Regions from separate parts of the Adlercreutzia sp. CNCM I-6207 genome, predicted to be linked through region 1. Evidence: predicted binding sites of a transcription regulator. Region 1 holds the regulator's gene; the other holds the start of a gene.
The links. The regulator HrcA, encoded in region 1, represses chaperone genes, less so after heat shock. The targets are predictions, from matches to a motif close to TNTTAGCANNCNNNNNNNNNGNNTGCTAANA.

Region 1 (7,931 bases):
GCGCGAGTTCGGGCTCGACCTTCTGGCCACGGCGCCCTCGGTGGAGTACCACGTGTACCTCAAGGGCGGCGAGATGGTGTCTTTGCACTCGCCCCAGGAGATGCCCGATCCCGGCTCCATCGATCACGTGGAAGAGCCCTACCTGAAGGCGAAGATCCTCATCCCGCCCGACTACGTGGGCGCCGTGATGGATCTGGCCGTGGGCCGGCGCGGCAACTTCGTCACCATGAACTACCTCTCTCAGACCACCGTCGAGATGCTCTGGGAGATCCCTCTGTCCGAGCTCATCCTGGACTTCTTCGACAAGCTGAAGTCGAACACGAAGGGCTACGCGTCCCTCGACTACGAGATGGACGGCTACAAGCCCTCGCAGCTCGTGAAGCTGGACATCCTGCTTTCGGGCAAGCCCATCGACGCGCTGTCGTTCATCGTGCACAAGGACAAGGCCTACGACCGCGGGCGCGTGCTCTGCGACAAGCTGAAGGAGATCATCCCGCGCCAGATGTTCGAGGTGCCCATCCAGGCGGCCATCGGCGGCCGCGTGCTCGCGCGCCAGACGGTGAAGGCCAAGCGCAAGGACGTGCTCGCCAAGTGCTACGGCGGCGATATCACCCGCAAGCGCAAGCTTCTGGAGAAGCAGAAGGCCGGCAAGAAGCGCATGAAGGCCATCGGCAACGTGGAAGTGCCCCAAGAGGCCTTCATGGCTATTTTGAAGGTGGACGAATAGGAGCTGCCTCTCTGCCGGAATATTCTCCGTAGGGGCTGGCCTTGGTCAGCCCTCCTCAGGTACGAACATCCCACTTGATGAGGGGCGACCAAGGTCGCCCCCTACGGGTCGTGCGCGGCGCGCGAGGCTATTCTCCTAGCAGATCCTCGCGCACCACGTTGGTCATCACCTTGGGCTCCATCCCCGGCGCATTAATGCCCGCGGCGCGGCCGGCCTCGATGCACTTGAGCATCCAGGCCATGTTGCGGCCCAGCACGCGCATGGTGTGCAGGCCCTCGCCGTCGCCTTCCGCCTCGCCGGGGGTGCGTCCGTAGGCGATGTTCCAGTAGGAGCTGGAGACGAGGGGCTGGCAGTTGATCTGGAAGTACTTGTTGATCTGGTCGGCCGCCTCGATGGCCCCGGCCCGGCGCGCCACGGCGATGCCGGCGGCGGGCTTGAAGCGGAAGTTCGCCCCGCCGGCGTAGAACATCCGGTCCATGAGCGCCCGCAGCGATCCGGCCATGCCGGCGTAGTACACCGGCGACCCCACGATGAAGCCATCACATTCGGCGCCCTTGGCTATGAGGTCGTTGCAGCAGTCCTCGCCGAACACGCAGCGCTTCTCGCCGGTCTTGCCGCAAATGCCGCAGGCGATGCACCCGCGGATTTCCTTGTTGCCGATCCAGACAAGCTCGGTCTCCACGCCCTCGGCCTGAAGGGCGGCCGCAGCCTCCTCCAGCGCCCGGTTCGTGTTGCCCTTCCAGCGCGGGCTCCCGTTGATGAGCAGTACCTTCACGATCGTCTCCTCTTCTTGTGATCTCGACGCGTCCTCGGCACGCATCCATTAAACTATGCTCATTCTACACCGTTAAACGCAGCAGTCGAAAGAAGCACCGATGAGCAGGGAACCAAAAGAAGACTACGATTGGATCAACGATCCCTTCGACGAGAAGAAGATCGCCGAGGAGCGGGAGCGCATGGGCATGAGCGGCACGTCCAAGACCTTCGTGGGCATCGGCTGCCTTCTGTTCGTGCTGGGCTTCATCGTGCTCATCGGGCTTTTGCTGTTCGGGATTCTTTAGTCGTGGAAGGACTCTTCGGGAAATACCGGGTGCTGCTCGCGCCCATGGCCGGCGTGTCCGACATCGCCTTCCGCACCTTGTGCCGCGAGGCCGGGGCGGATATGGCCTTCACGGAGATGGTCTCGGCCAAGGGGCTCTCCTTCGCCAACGAGAAGACGCGCCACTTGCTGGCCCTGGCCGACGGCGAGTCCCAGGTGGCCGTGCAGCTGTTCGGCCACGAGCCGGATGTCATGGCCTCCCAGGCCGCCTGGATCGAGCAGGAGATGGGGGAGGGACTGGCCTATCTGGACATCAACATGGGATGTCCCGCCCGCAAGATCGTGTCGAAGGGGGACGGCTCGGCGCTCATGAAGGATCCCGCGCTGGCCGGCTCCATCGTGCGGGCCGTGAAGAGGGCCGTGGAGCATCCGGTCACGGTGAAGTTCCGGCGGGGCTGGGCGGAAGGCGACGAGACGGCGCCCGCTTTCGCGTGCCTCATGGAAGAGGCCGGAGCCGACGGGGTCACGGTGCACGGGCGGTTCGCCGAGCAGCTGTACCGGGGAAGTGCCGACTGGGGCGTCATCGCTCGGGTGCGCGAGGCGGTGTCCGTGCCCGTCGTGGGCAACGGCGACATCCGCAGCGGTGCCGATGCCGTGCGCATGGCGGCAGAGACGGGCTGCGACGCGGTGATGATCGCCCGGGGCGCCGAGGGAAACCCGTGGCTGTTCTCCCAGGTGCAGGCCGCACTTGTCGGGGAGGCGGAACCTGCACCGCCTACGGTTGAGGAACGTATTGCCATGGCGCGTCGCCATGCGGAGCTGCTCACCCATCGCGAGGGGCGCAATATCGTGCGCATGCGCAAGCACGCCATGTGGTATATGGCGGGACTGCCCGGCGCCGCCGCTGCCCGCGGGCGCATCAACTACTGCACGACCCTGGCCGACTTCGATGCCGTGTTCGACGAACTTCTGGAGATTGCCCGGGAGCATTCGTGATTTGTCCGTCTCGCACCAATATCGCGCCGATTTCCTGCTGTCCATCTCGCATCAGGGTTGTCCGTCCAACGCTAGGAGGCATCGCAATTCGCTCAGACAGTCCTCGATGGTATCGAAGGCGTTAGGGTTAGTCTTTCCGCGCATCGCTGCGCCTTCGATACCATCTGCGGAACTCGCTCGGTTGCAATGCCTTCTAGCGTCGGACTACTCGGTCGGAAAGAGAGGACCCTCATGGCTTACGATCCCTATAAGGCACTCTACCTGCACATTCCGTTCTGCGTGAGACGGTGCGGGTACTGCGATTTCGCCACTTCGGCGGTAGAGCGGGACTCGCCGATTATCGACGAGTACGTGGAATCGCTCGTGATGGATATCCGCCGGGCCTCGAGGGAGGGAAAGCTCGGGGCCATCGAGACGGTGTATCTGGGCGGGGGGACGCCGAGCCATATCGGGATGGGGCGGCTTTCGATGCTCCTTTATGCGCTGTCGATGTCGATGCATCTCGAGCCCGAGGTCGAGTGCACGATGGAGGCGAACCCCGAAAGTCTCACGGCGCCCATGGTACGGGATATTTGGGCACTCGGGGTGAACCGGCTCTCCATCGGCGTGCAGTCCTTCGACGACGAGGTGCTGCGCATTCTCGGACGTGCCCACGACGCCGAGGCTGCCAGGGCGGCGGTGCGCGCGGCCCAGGAGCGCTTCGATAACGTGTCGGTGGACCTGATGTGCGGCATTCCCGGGCAGAGCGCGCAGTCCTTCGCGGAAAGTGTGCGGGAGGCGGTGGCCCTAGGGGTGGCCCACGTGTCGGTGTATCCGCTGACCATCGAGCCGCACACCCCCTTCGATCGTGCCGTCATGCGGGGCGAGATGGACGAGCCCGACGAGGACGTGGAAGCGGCGGCAATGGAAGAGGCTCGGCGCATCCTGGAGGGAGCCGGGTTTCATCGTTACGAGGTGGCGAGCTACGCGAGGCCCGGCTTCGAGAGCCGCCACAACACCGCCTACTGGACGGGGAAGCCCTACCTGGGGCTGGGGCGCTCGGCCGTCACCATGACCCAGAACGCCGAGCGGCGCATGCGGGTGCAGGACGGACAGGTGGTGGAAGATCTGGACGCGCGGCAGATGGCCGCCGAGGACCTCATGCTTGGCATGCGCATGGCCCGCGGCGTCTCCGACGAACAGGTGACGCGGGCCGCAGCGGTCATCGACGACGCCGCGAGCACGGCCGCATCTTCGGGGTCGATGACCCCCGGATCTGAAACCGGTTCGGTCCTTGCCGCCTTCGACGAACTCGCCTCTCTCGGTCTGGCCAAGCACGCGGACGGCCGTTGGCGCCCCACCGACGCCGGCTGGCTCTGCGGCAACGAGCTCTACGGCCGCCTCCTCGATCTTGCCCCGTAAGCCAACCCATCGTCCCTGCTTCGCATACCACCACCTTCGTAGGGGGCGATCTTGGTCGCCCCTCTTCAACGCCGAAAATCTTTCTTGCTCGGGAGGGCGGCGCAAGCACCGCCCCTACGGAATCGTTCCCGAAGGGCCGCCTTCCACCTGTGCTTGTGTGTCGCTTGCGTCGAGATAGGGGCTTTCGTTAGCACTCTCGCCTCGTGGTTGCTAAAATGGCGTCAATAACGGATGCCTCCGCGCCTATCGCGCGGGGCGAAGCGGGAAGGCGAGAGGAGCGGATATGCTGTCGGAGCGACGCCAGAAGGTGCTGCGCGCGCTGATCGAGGACTACATCGAGTACGCGCTGCCCGTGGGCTCGCGTACCCTGACCGAGCGGCACCGCCTGGGCGTGAGCCCCGCCACGGTGCGCAACGACCTCTCTGCTCTGGAAGACGCCGGCTTCATCCAGCAGCCACACACCTCTGCCGGGCGCGTGCCCACCGACGCCGGCTACCGCACCTTCGTCGACGAGCTGCTCTCGTCGGGATTGGCCGAGGAGGAGCGCCCGCACCAGGCCATGGTTGACGAGCTGCGCGCCTCGGCCTCGGAGCTGGACGCGCTCATGGAACGCACCTCGGCGGCCCTCGCGCGGCTCACCAACTGCCTGTCCATTGTCATGGCGCCCTCGGTGCTCGCGGGCCGCATTCGTCAGATCACGCTGGTGTCGCTTTCGCCCTGGCAGGCCATCGTCATCGTGGTGGCCGAGGACGGCCAGGTGGTCAACCGCACGGTCACCTTCGCCGACGAGGTCTCCGCCGACGAGCTGGCAGGTGCCCAGAACCTGCTGAACCGGGTGCTCGCCGGGCACTCGGCCCGCGACGTGCGCCGCTCCATGGACGCCGGCACCGTAGAGGCCCTCAGCGACCCGCTCGTGCAGCTCATCATCGACGAGGTCATAGAATGCTTGGGCGAGTCCGAAAGCGCTCGTGCCCACAGCCTCGGTGTCTCGGCGCTTCTGCGCCAGCCGGAGTTCAGCGATTCGAAGGCCCTGCTGCCGGTCATAGAAGTGCTGGAGGACGACCGCGTGCTGCTGAACACCTTCGACGAGGCCGCCGCGGAAGGGGGGCCGGTCATGGTGCGCATCGGGCACGAGAACCCCGCCTCGGAGCTCGCCGGTGTCTCTATCGTGGCCTGCCCCTATGGGCGCGGCGAGTCCGAGGGCGTCGTCGCCGTCATCGGCCCCACCCGCATGAACTACGAGCGCGCCATCCGCGCCGTCCGCGCCGCCCAGTGCGCGCTGCACGGCGAGTAGACGTGCGTTACCCAAGAATACGGAAGAGCGAACGAAGAAAGGCAAGATTCACCTATCATGGCCGCAACTAAGGACCTCTACGAAATCCTCGGCGTCTCCCGCGACGCCTCCGAAGCCGAGATCAAGAAAGCATTTCGCCATAGGGCGCGGGAGCTGCACCCGGACGTGAACAAGGCACCGGATGCCGAAGACCAGTTCAAGGAGCTGAACGAGGCCTACGACGTGCTGTCCGACCCCCAGAAGAAGGCCCAGTACGACCGCTTTGGCACGATTCCCGGCGCGGCGAGTGGCGGCGGCCCCTACGGCGGCGTCGGCATCGATTTCGAGGACCTGTTCGGTGGCGGCTTCGGCGGCATGGGTGATATCTTCTCCACCTTCTTCGGCGGCGCGGCCGCAGGCGGCCGCCAGGTGCGCAAGGACGGCCGCGACATGGGCGTGGGCATCCGCATCACGCTGAAAGAGGCGGCGACCGGCGAGAAGAAGGAGATCGTTTACGACCGCCTGGCGCCGTGTCCCGATTGCGACGGCACGGGCCTGGGCGAGGACGGCAAGGAAGTGACCTGCGAGGAATGTCACGGTACCGGGCGCGTCGTCACCGTGCAGCACACCTTCTTGGGCGACATGCAATCGGCGAGCACCTGCCCCGCCTGCCACGGCACCGGCACGGTCATCGATAACCCGTGTCCCGAGTGCGAGGGCCAGGGCCGCGTGCCCGACCGCCAGCGCGTCTCGGTGGAGATCCCCAAGGGCATTCGCGACGGCCAGCAGCTGCGCATCCACGGCTTCGGCGAAGCGGGCATGCAGGGTGCGCCGGCCGGCGACCTCATCGTCACCGTGCGCATCGCCCCCGACGAGTTCTTCGAGCGCGACGGCGACAACCTGCACTGCAAGCTCGTGGTTCCCATGGTGCAGGCGGCGCTCGGCGCCGACATCGAGATCGACGGCATCTACGAGGACGAGAAGGTCACGGTCGCCATCCCCGAGGGCTGCCAGAACGACCAGATCGTGCGCGTGAAGGGCTTCGGCATGCCGCGCCTGAAAAGCGACGCTCGCGGCGATTTGTTCGCGCACATCGCCGTGGAAGTGCCGAAGAAGCTCTCCAAGCGCGAGCGCGAGCTTTTGGAGGAGCTGGCCGAGGAGATGGGCGAGGACGTGAACGAGGAGAAGCGCTCGCCCTTGCAGAAGCTCCGCGACATTTTCGAGTAGGGGAGCGGATCTGTGTCTTTGCCCCGCTTCTTTGTGGAAAACCAGGTGCTGGCCGCCGAGACCGAGGCGGTGTTCCCGCTGCGCCTCGCGTCCGACGACGCCAAGCACGCGAAGGTGCTCCGTTTGGCGCCCGGCGAGCACGTGGCGGTCATCGACGCCGACAGCGACTACTTCGAGTGCGAGATCGTCGACTTCTCCGACGCGCTGCCGCTCGTGTCCATCGCGCGCCACGCCGAAGCGGACGAAGCCGGGCCCCAGGTGATCCTTCTGCAGGGACTTGCCAAGGGCGACAAGATGGAGACGGTCATCCGCCATGCCACCGAGGTGGGCGTGGCCGCCTTCGTGCCTCTGTCCTGCAAGCGCTCGGTGGTGAAGCTCGATGGGAAGAAGGCCGCTGCCAAGACCGAGCGCTGGCGCGCTATCGCCAAGAGCGCCGCCATGCAGTCGGGCCAGGCGCGCATCCCCAAGGTGAGCGAGCCGGTATCGGTGCGCGAGGCGGCATCGATGCTCGCCGAGGCCACGGCCGTGCTCGTGTGCTGGGAGGAGGCGCCCCAGAGCGCGAGTCTGCACGAGGCGGTGCAGGGGGCGCTTTTGGAGACGCTCACGCCGGCGGACGACGCCCGCATCGCCGTGGTGGTGGGGCCCGAGGGCGGCCTTTCCGAAGAGGAGGTGCGCATCCTTCTCGCGAGCAACCCGCGGGCGCGCCTCGTTACGCTGGGCTCTTCCATTCTTCGTACCGAGACGGCGGGCATCGTAGCTCCGGCGCTTACGCTCTACGAGCTGGGCGGCATGGGCAATCGCCCGCGGAAGCCCGGTTCGGATCCGGCTGCGGCCGATGCCGAGCCGCGCGTCATCGAGGCGCCGGCTGCCGCCGAGGCCTTCGAGCGCATGTTTCCCCGCTATGAGGGCGCCGATGAGTAAGGCGCCGTTTGGTTATGCCGTGGTGAACCTCGGCTGCAAGGTGAACCGCGTGGAGGCCGACGGCTTCGAGCGGCTGCTCGGGGAGCGCGGGGGAGCGCCGGCGCCCGAGGGAGCGGCCGACCTCATCATCGTGAACACCTGCACCGTCACCGGCGAGGCCGACAAGAAAACTCGCAAGGCCGTGCGCCACGCGCTTTCCGCCAACGATGGCGCCCGTATCGTCGTCACCGGTTGCGCCACGGAGATAGACGCGGCAACCTATAAGGCCATGGGCGAGCGCGTGCGCGTTGTTCCGAAGGCCGGCATGGCCCTCTTCCTCAACGAGATGGAGTTGCCCGGCAGCGACA
Region 2 (7,931 bases), on a different contig from region 1:
CCGGCGGCGACGGAATCCACCGACATGCTCTCGGAGATGCGTTTGGGCATGCTGCTGCAGCGCGCCGTGAACCCCGGGCGCTTCCTCGACTCCCATACGATGCTCGAGGTGGCCACGCTCGGCGGCGCGCGGGCACTCGGCATTGCTGATAAGGTGGGGTCGCTGGAGATCGGCAAATGTGCCGACATGATCGCCGTGGATCTGTCCAGCTCGCATCAGTCCTTCACGACCGATCCGGTGGCCGCCGTGGTGAACACCTGCACCACGGCCGACGTGCTCATGACCATGGTCGACGGCAACGTTCTGTACGAGAAGAACCGCTGGCACGTGAAGGTGGAAGTGGCGAAGAGCATCGCGCGGGTCATCGAGATCCGCTCCAAGCTGCGCCCCGAGGCCTAGCGGGCGCAATCGCTGAGCGGGGTGCTCGGCGCAGTTGTGAATTCGTGGAGGGCGCGCCGCGGCAGGCATTTTCGCTGGCGCGGCGCGCCCGCTTCTGCGATAATGCCATATTTGCGTATACTTGAAGTTGGGAACCTGAGGAGTACCCGCGATGTCGAGCAAGAAGAACAAGACCGGCGCGAAGAATCCCACGCGCAAGCAGCAGGCCGAGCGCATCAAGCAGGCCGAGGAGCGCGAGCGTCGCGCCAAGGAGGCCGCCGAGGCCAAGGCGCGCACCAAGAAGATCTTCACCGTGGTCGTGTGCGTCATCCTCGTGCTCGCCTTGGGCATTCCCACTATGGCGTTGACCGTGCTCTCGCTGTAGAGCTGTTGAAAGGATATCAGTCGTGTTTGGAATCGGCGGATTCGAGCTTTTCCTCATTCTGCTGTTCGGGTTCCTCATCTTCGGGCCCGATAAGCTGCCGGCCATGGCGAAGACCCTCGGCAAGGCTATCGCGAAGTTCCGCAACGCCCAAGAGGAGATGAGCGGGGTGCTGAAGGGGGAAATGGTGTTCGACAAGGACGCCGAGGATCCCTTCAAGAATCCGCTCGACGCCCTGGACGAGGCGGCGGCCAAGGCCAAGAAGGGCGCCGAGGGTGCCAAGAAGGCCGCGAGCGCTGTGTCGAAGAAGGCGAGCGAGGCTACCAAGAAGAGCACGTCCACCGCCGCTGCCGGCGCCGCCGCGGCCGCTGCCGCCAAAGCCGAGCAGGTCGACGGGGGGAATGCAGCCGATAAGGCCGATGCCGCCCCGGCGAAGCCCGAGAGCTTCGCCGAGCGCAAGGCTCGCTACGACCGCGAGCGCGCCGAGCGCAAGGCCGCCGAGGAGGCGGAGCTGAAGAAGAAGGAAGAAGAGGAGCGCAAGGCCGCAGCTGAGAAGCGCAAGGCCGAAGCGGCCAAGAAGCGCGAGGAAGCGGCCGCCAAGCGGAAGGCCGAGGCGGAGGCCAAGAAGGCCGCCGAGGAGGCCAAGGCCGTGACCGAGGCCGCCGATGCCGCCTCCGCCGCTGCCGACGAGAAGAAGGAGGCGTAACGATGCCTATCGGACCGGCACGCATGCCGCTATTCGACCATCTCGGCGAGCTGCGCATGCGCCTTGTGCGCATCGTCGCCTGCCTCGCCGTGGCCGTGGTCGTGTTCTACATGGCCACCCCTACCATGGGCCAGTTCCTCCTCATGCCCATCGCGGAGTTTCTGCCCAACGTTGACGGCATGGCCTCGCTTCAGGCCATCGACCCCTTCGAGGCGTTCTCCGTGCGCTTCCAAATCTCGCTGTGGGCGGGCATCGTGGCCACGTCCCCCGTCATCCTGTGGCAGCTGCTCGCGTTCTTCCTGCCGGCGCTGAAGCCCAGCGAGCGCAAGTGGTTCATGCCCACCTTCGCCGCCGCCGTGGCCCTGTTCATCATCGGCACGGTGTTCTGCTACCTCATCATCTTGAACCCGGCGTTCCAGTGGCTCACCGACCAGGCCATGGGCCTCGGCTATGTGGCGCCGCGCATGAGCTCCTACATCGACATCATCATCAAGTTCGAGCTCGGCTTCGGCTTCGCCTTCGAGCTGCCGCTCATCGTGTTCTACCTCGTCATCTTCGACGTCATCCCCTATAAGAAGCTGCGCGGCAGCTGGCGGACGGTCTACGTGGTGCTCATGGTCATCTGCGCCGTGGTCACCCCCGACGCCTCGCCGGTCACCATGCTGCTCATGTTCGCCGCCATGATCGCGCTTTACGAGGGCAGCCTGCTTATCGCGCGCGTGGTGCTGGGCCGTCGCATCAAGCGCCAGAACGAGCGCTTGGCGGCGGAAGAGGACGAGTAAGTGCACGAGCTGGGACTGATGACCGGCGTCATGGACGCCGCCGTGGAGGCGGCCCGCGAGGCCGGCGCGACGCGGCTTCTGGGCGTGAGGGTCTCCATCGGCGAGGCCACGGAGGCGGTGGAGGACGCCCTCGTGTTCGCCTTCGAGGCCCTGGCCGAGGCCGACCCGTTCACCCAGGGCGCCACGCTGGATCTGACGATGATCCGCCCGCGCAGCGTCTGCTTGGAATGCGGCCACGAGTTCGAGCACGACCTCTACAACCGCTTCTGCCCCGTCTGCGACTCGTTCGCCACCGAGCTTCTGGCCGGACGCGAGCTGCAGATCGACTCCATCGAGGTGGATCTGCCGGAAAACTGACGGCTGCGGGCGTCGCCAGACTGACGCACGCCGGCAATCGGCCCGAAACAAAGCGCTGCCATACTCGTGGCAGCGCTTTTGCTATAGAAAGGACGTCTATGAACCCCCAGCAGATGTACGAGGCCTGCACCGACGCTTTGGGCGCCTTCGTGCGCAGCGCCGGCTTCACCGATGTGGTCATCGGGCTGTCCGGCGGCATGGATTCCACACTCGTGGCCGTCATGGCCGCCGACGCGCTGGAAGCCGACCACGTCCACGGGGTCATGCTGCCTGGCCCCTATTCTAGCGAGTCGTCCATCGACGACGCCGAGGCGCTGGCCTTAGCCCTCGGCATCTCCAACATCACCGTGCCCATCTGCGAGCCCTTCGAGGCCTTCGAGGCCGTGCTCGCCCGGGCCTGTGGCGGCGCGCTTTCGGGCCTTGCCGCGGAGAACACCCAGGCCCGCTGCCGTATGGTGTGCCTCATGGCGCTTTCGAACGCCCACGGCTGGCTCATGCTGAACACGGGCAACAAGTCCGAGGCGGCCATGGGCTACTCCACGCTCTACGGCGACACGGCCGGGGCCTTCGCGCCCTTGGGCGGCGTGTACAAGACCGACGTCTTCGCCATGGCGCGCTGGCGCAACCGCCGGGCCGTGGAAGAGGGCGGTACTGGCCCCATTCCCGTGAACGTGTTCGTGAAGCCGCCGAGCGCGGAACTCGCGCCCGATCAGGAGGACGAGAAGTCCCTCGGCGTCGATTACGCCACGCTGGATCGAATTCTCGTCGCCTATGTGGAAGAGGGGAAGGATGCGGCGGCTATCGTCGCCGAGAGCGGCCTGAGCCGCGATTTGGTGGATTACGTCATCGCCCGTACCGACGCCAACGCCTTCAAGCGTGCGTTGGAGCCTCCGTACCCTGACGCGCCGTTCTACGGCGATCCCGCGTCCCGTTAGCGAAGCTGCGTCCCGCTGGCGATCCCGCGTCCTGCTGGCGAACGGGCCCCGTCTGGGGTCGGCGTTGTTCAACAGGCTCGTTTCATACACCCCGCGGTGTATGGCGCGTGGGCGTCCGGTCGTTTACCATAGCGGTCATGGATAAGATCTTTCGAAATACCCCGAAGTTTACGGCCACCGACTGGCTCATCGACGCCGTCATCGCGGCGGGGGCCTTCGGGTTCTGCTGCCTGCAGCTCACCGTGGCCGTTAACCTGCTCATCCCCGACGAGTTCATGCGCCGGCTCATGGGCATCCAGGCTATGGTGCCCTCGGGCCTCTCGCTTCTGGCCATCGCGCTCACCACGCTGCCGCTCGTGCTGCGGCGCAAGTGCCCCTGGGCCGTGTTCGTGTGGTGCCTGGTCAGCTGGGGTCTGCTTCAAGCGGAGCTGAACGGCATCGCCCTGTCCGTGGCGGGCCCCCTCATTGCGCTGTTCACGCTGGCGTCTGCGCGCTCGCGGGCCGAGGCGGCCATCGCGTGCGCGGTCATGTGCCTGGTGCTGCTGTTCGCGCCGGCGCCCCCGGAGCAGTCGCGCATCTTGACGCAGCTCACCGTGTTCCAGAACATGGCGCTGGCCCTGGCGGCCGCCTTCGCCGGCTATGCCCTCCACGAGCACCAGGAACGCACGCGCGCCATCGAGGAGCGCGCGATTGCCGCCGAGCGTAGCCGCGAGGCCGAGGCGCGTCGCCGGGTGGAGGCCGAGCGCGTCTCCATCGCTCGGGAAGTGCACGACATCACGGCCCATTCGCTCTCTGCCGTGAGCATCCAGGCCGCGGCCGCCGAGCGCCTGGTCGATCGCGATCCCGCCGCCGCCAAGGAGGCCATCGCCGAGGTGCGTCGCACCGCCAAGGGCGCTCTGGAGGAAATCCGCGCCATGATCGGCGTGCTGCGCGCGGAGGAGGGGCCGGCCGAGACGACGCCCACCCAGGGCACCGACCGCATGGGCGATTTGGTGTCCTATTTGGAAGGTGCCGATATCGAGGTCACGCTGGACGAGACCGCCTACGACCGCGCCTGCGTGCCGGCGTTCATCGACGTGGCCCTCTTCGGCATCGCGCGTGAGGCGGCCACGAATATCGTGCGCCACGCCGGGGCGCGCCGTGCGACGCTGGCACTGTCCACGAAACGGGAGGGCTTCGCCGAGCTTATCGTCGACGACGACGGGCGAGGGCTCGCTGCCCCGGCCGCCGCGGCCGGTCACCACGGCCTGCTCGGCATGCGCGAGCGCGCGCGGCTTCTACAGGGCACGTTCTCCGCGTTCCCAAGTCCGCTCGGCGGCGTGCGCATTGCCGTGAGCGTTCCCCTCAGCCAGAAGGAGGAGACCCATGAGTGAGGCCGATCCCATCCGCGTGCTCGTCGTGGACGACCAGGATCTCGTGCGCGGCGGCTTCAAGGCCATTCTCGGCACCTACGAGGGCATCGAGATCGTCGGCGAGGCCCGAAACGGGGCCGATGCGGTACAGGAGGCGCAGCGCCTTCGGCCCGACGTGGTACTCATGGACATCCGCATGCCTGAAATGAACGGCATCGAGGCCACCCGCGCCATTACGGGCAACCCGCTGCTCGCAAAAACCCGGGTGCTCGTGCTCACCACCTTCGACGTGGACGAGTACGTTTACGATGCTCTGGGCGCCGGGGCGAGCGGCTTTTTGCTGAAGGACGCCGACCCCGACGAGATCGTGGCGGCCATCCGCGTCGTGGCCCGAGGCGACGCGCTCATCCAGCCCTCGGTGATGCGCCGGCTGGTGGAGACCTTCGTGGCCGCGCGCCCGCGGGGCGGCTGGGGCGCCGCCGATGTGGCCGAGACTCGCCGCGCCGCGCTGACGAGCCTCACCGACCGCGAGCGCGAGATCCTCGTGCTGGTGGCCCGGGGCCTTTCCAACGACGAGATCGCCGAAGAGCTGTTCATCTCGCCGGCCACGGTGAAGACGCATCTGGCCCGCGTCATGGCTAAGACTGATGCTCACGACCGCGCCCAGCTCGTCGTCTTCGCCTACGAGACGGGTTTGGTGACGCCTGCCCCCTAGGGAGACTGTTCACCTGCACAAATTCCAACTTGAAAAGTAATCCCTGATCAAGATTATAATCACAGGAAACTTGAGTGAAAAAAACTCAAGTTTTTCTCCGTCCCCTCTTGCATTCCTTCCCGTAGCTGTTATGATGCGTAACTGTTTAGCACTCGTTGCTACCGAGTGCTAGCACTTAACCTAACCGAGTGGTTAAATTGGAAGTTGCGCGAAGGCGCCACAACAACCATTGAAAGGACGGCAAGCTATGAATTTGAAGCCTCTGGGCGACCGCGTCATCCTGAAGCAGGACGAGGCCGAGGTTACCACCGCGTCCGGCCTGTTTTTGGCCTCCGATGCCAAGGAGAAGCCCCAGACCGGTACCATCATCGCCGTGGGCGAGGGCAAGATGGACAAGGACGGCAAGCTGCTTCCTATGCCTGTTAAGGTCGGCGACAAGGTCATCTACGGCAAGTTCGGCGGTACCGAGGTGACGCTGGACGGCGAGAACGTGCTGATTCTGCGCGCCGACGACATTTACGCCGTAGTTGAATAACTGGGAAGATAAACCGAGAAGATAGATCCACTGAAAGGAACACGAACTTATGGCTAAGGAAATCAAGTTCGATACTGATGCCCGCTCCGGCTTGGCCGCGGGCGTCTCCAAGCTGGCCGATGCCGTCAAGGTGACGCTCGGCCCCAAGGGCCGCTACGTGGCTCTGGAGAAGTCCTACGGCGCCCCGCTCATCACCAACGATGGCGTGACCGTCGCCAAGGAAGTCGAGCTGGAGAACCCGGTCGAGAACATGGGCGCCCAGCTGGTGCGCGAGGTGGCCGTGAAGACCAACGACGTGGCCGGCGACGGCACCACCACCGCCACCCTCCTCGCCGACGTCATCGTCTCCGAGGGCCTGAAGAACGTGACCGCCGGCGCCGACGCGCTGGGCATTCGCCGCGGCATCGAGAAGGCCACCGACGCCATCGTGGCCGCCATCAAGGCCGACGCCACCCCGGTGTCCACCAAGGAGCAGATCGCCAACGTCGGCCGCATCTCCGCCGGCGACGCCGCCATCGGCGACAAGATCGCCGAGGCCATGGACGCCGTGGGCAACGACGGCGCCATCTCCGTGGAGGAGTCCCAGACCATCTTCGGCATCGATATGGACATCGTCGAGGGCATGCAGTACGAGCGCGGCTATATCTCCCCCTACATGGCCACCGACATGGAGAAGATGGAAGCGGTGCTGAAGGACCCCTTCATCCTGCTGACCGACATGAAGATCAACTCCATCCAGGACATGGTTCCGCTGCTGGAGGAAGTCATGCGCGCCCAGCGCCCGCTGTTCATCGTGGCTGAGGACGTCGAGGGCGAGGCCCTGTCCACCATCCTGCTGAACCGCCTGCGCGGCACCCTGAACGTCGTGGCCATCAAGGCTCCCGGCTTCGGCGACCGCCGCAAGCGCATCCTCGAGGACATCGCCGTGGTCACCGGCGCCCAGGTCATCGACAAGGACTTTGGCATGACCATGGCCGACGCCACGATGGAGATGCTCGGTACCGCCAAGACCGTGAAGGTCACCAAGGACACCGCCCTTATCGTGGACGGCGCGGGCAAGAAGGAAGACATTGAGAACCGCATCCAGATCATCCGTGCCGAGCTCGAGCGCGTCGATTCCGACTTCGACCGCGAGAAGGCCCAGGAGCGCCTGGCGAAGCTCTCCGGCGGCGTGGCCGTGCTGAAGGTGGGTGCTGCCACCGAGTCCGAGCTGAAGGAGAAGAAGTCCCGCATCGAGGACGCCCTGCAGGCGACTCGCGCGGCCGTGGAAGAGGGCATCGTCGCCGGCGGCGGCGTGGCGCTCGTGGACGCCATCGGCGCCCTGGACGCCGTCAAGGCCGACGACAAGGACGAGGAAGTCGGCATCGACATCATCCGCAAGGCCATCGAGGCCCCGATGCGCGCCATCGCCCAGAACGCCGGCTTCGAGGGCTCCGTCGTGGTGGAGAAGGTCAAGAGCCTGCCGAAGGGCGAGGGCTTGAACTGCGCCAACGGCGAGTACGGCAACATGATCGAGATGGGTGTGAACGACCCGGTGAAGGTGACCCGCACGGCGCTGCAGTCCGCGGCCTCCGTGGCGGCTCTCATCCTCATCACCGAGGCCACCATCAACGAGATCCCCAAGGAGGGTCCCGATCTGAGCGCTCTGGCTGCCGGCATGCAGGGCGGCGGCGGAATGTACTAGGCCCAAGCAGGAAAAACTTGCGTGCGGCCTAACCGCGTAACCTACTAACTCGCAGAAGGGCGCCCTCCGGGGCGCCCTTCCTGTTGCGCGCAGGTTTTTGCTGTG

Region 2: a site for HrcA is predicted at 5,751-5,781, ahead of ACW4QM_RS02995 (co-chaperone GroES). Genes of this name have one in related genera too.

Annotation. Positions count from the first base shown of each region.
Region 1 is NZ_CDRVLZ010000010.1:15,597-23,527, forward strand. It holds gene lepA (translation elongation factor 4) at 1-727, shown strand, start outside; gene ACW4QM_RS06485 (flavodoxin family protein) at 855-1,502, opposite strand; gene ACW4QM_RS06490 (hypothetical protein) at 1,603-1,788, shown strand; gene dusB (tRNA dihydrouridine synthase DusB) at 1,791-2,762, shown strand; gene hemW (radical SAM family heme chaperone HemW) at 2,994-4,163, shown strand; gene hrcA (heat-inducible transcriptional repressor HrcA) at 4,447-5,457, shown strand; gene dnaJ (molecular chaperone DnaJ) at 5,515-6,663, shown strand; gene ACW4QM_RS06515 (RsmE family RNA methyltransferase) at 6,676-7,584, shown strand; gene ACW4QM_RS06520 (MiaB/RimO family radical SAM methylthiotransferase) at 7,577-7,931, shown strand, end outside.
Region 2 is NZ_CDRVLZ010000004.1:129-8,059, reverse strand. It holds gene ACW4QM_RS03035 (amidohydrolase family protein) at 1-399, shown strand, start outside; gene ACW4QM_RS03030 (CASC3 protein CASC3) at 551-763, shown strand; gene ACW4QM_RS03025 (Sec-independent protein translocase subunit TatA/TatB) at 786-1,466, shown strand; gene tatC (twin-arginine translocase subunit TatC) at 1,469-2,248, shown strand; gene ACW4QM_RS03015 (hydrogenase maturation nickel metallochaperone HypA/HybF) at 2,249-2,605, shown strand; gene nadE (NAD(+) synthase) at 2,704-3,540, shown strand; gene ACW4QM_RS03005 (sensor histidine kinase) at 3,678-4,913, shown strand; gene ACW4QM_RS03000 (response regulator) at 4,906-5,607, shown strand; gene ACW4QM_RS02995 (co-chaperone GroES) at 5,855-6,142, shown strand; gene groL (chaperonin GroEL) at 6,192-7,826, shown strand.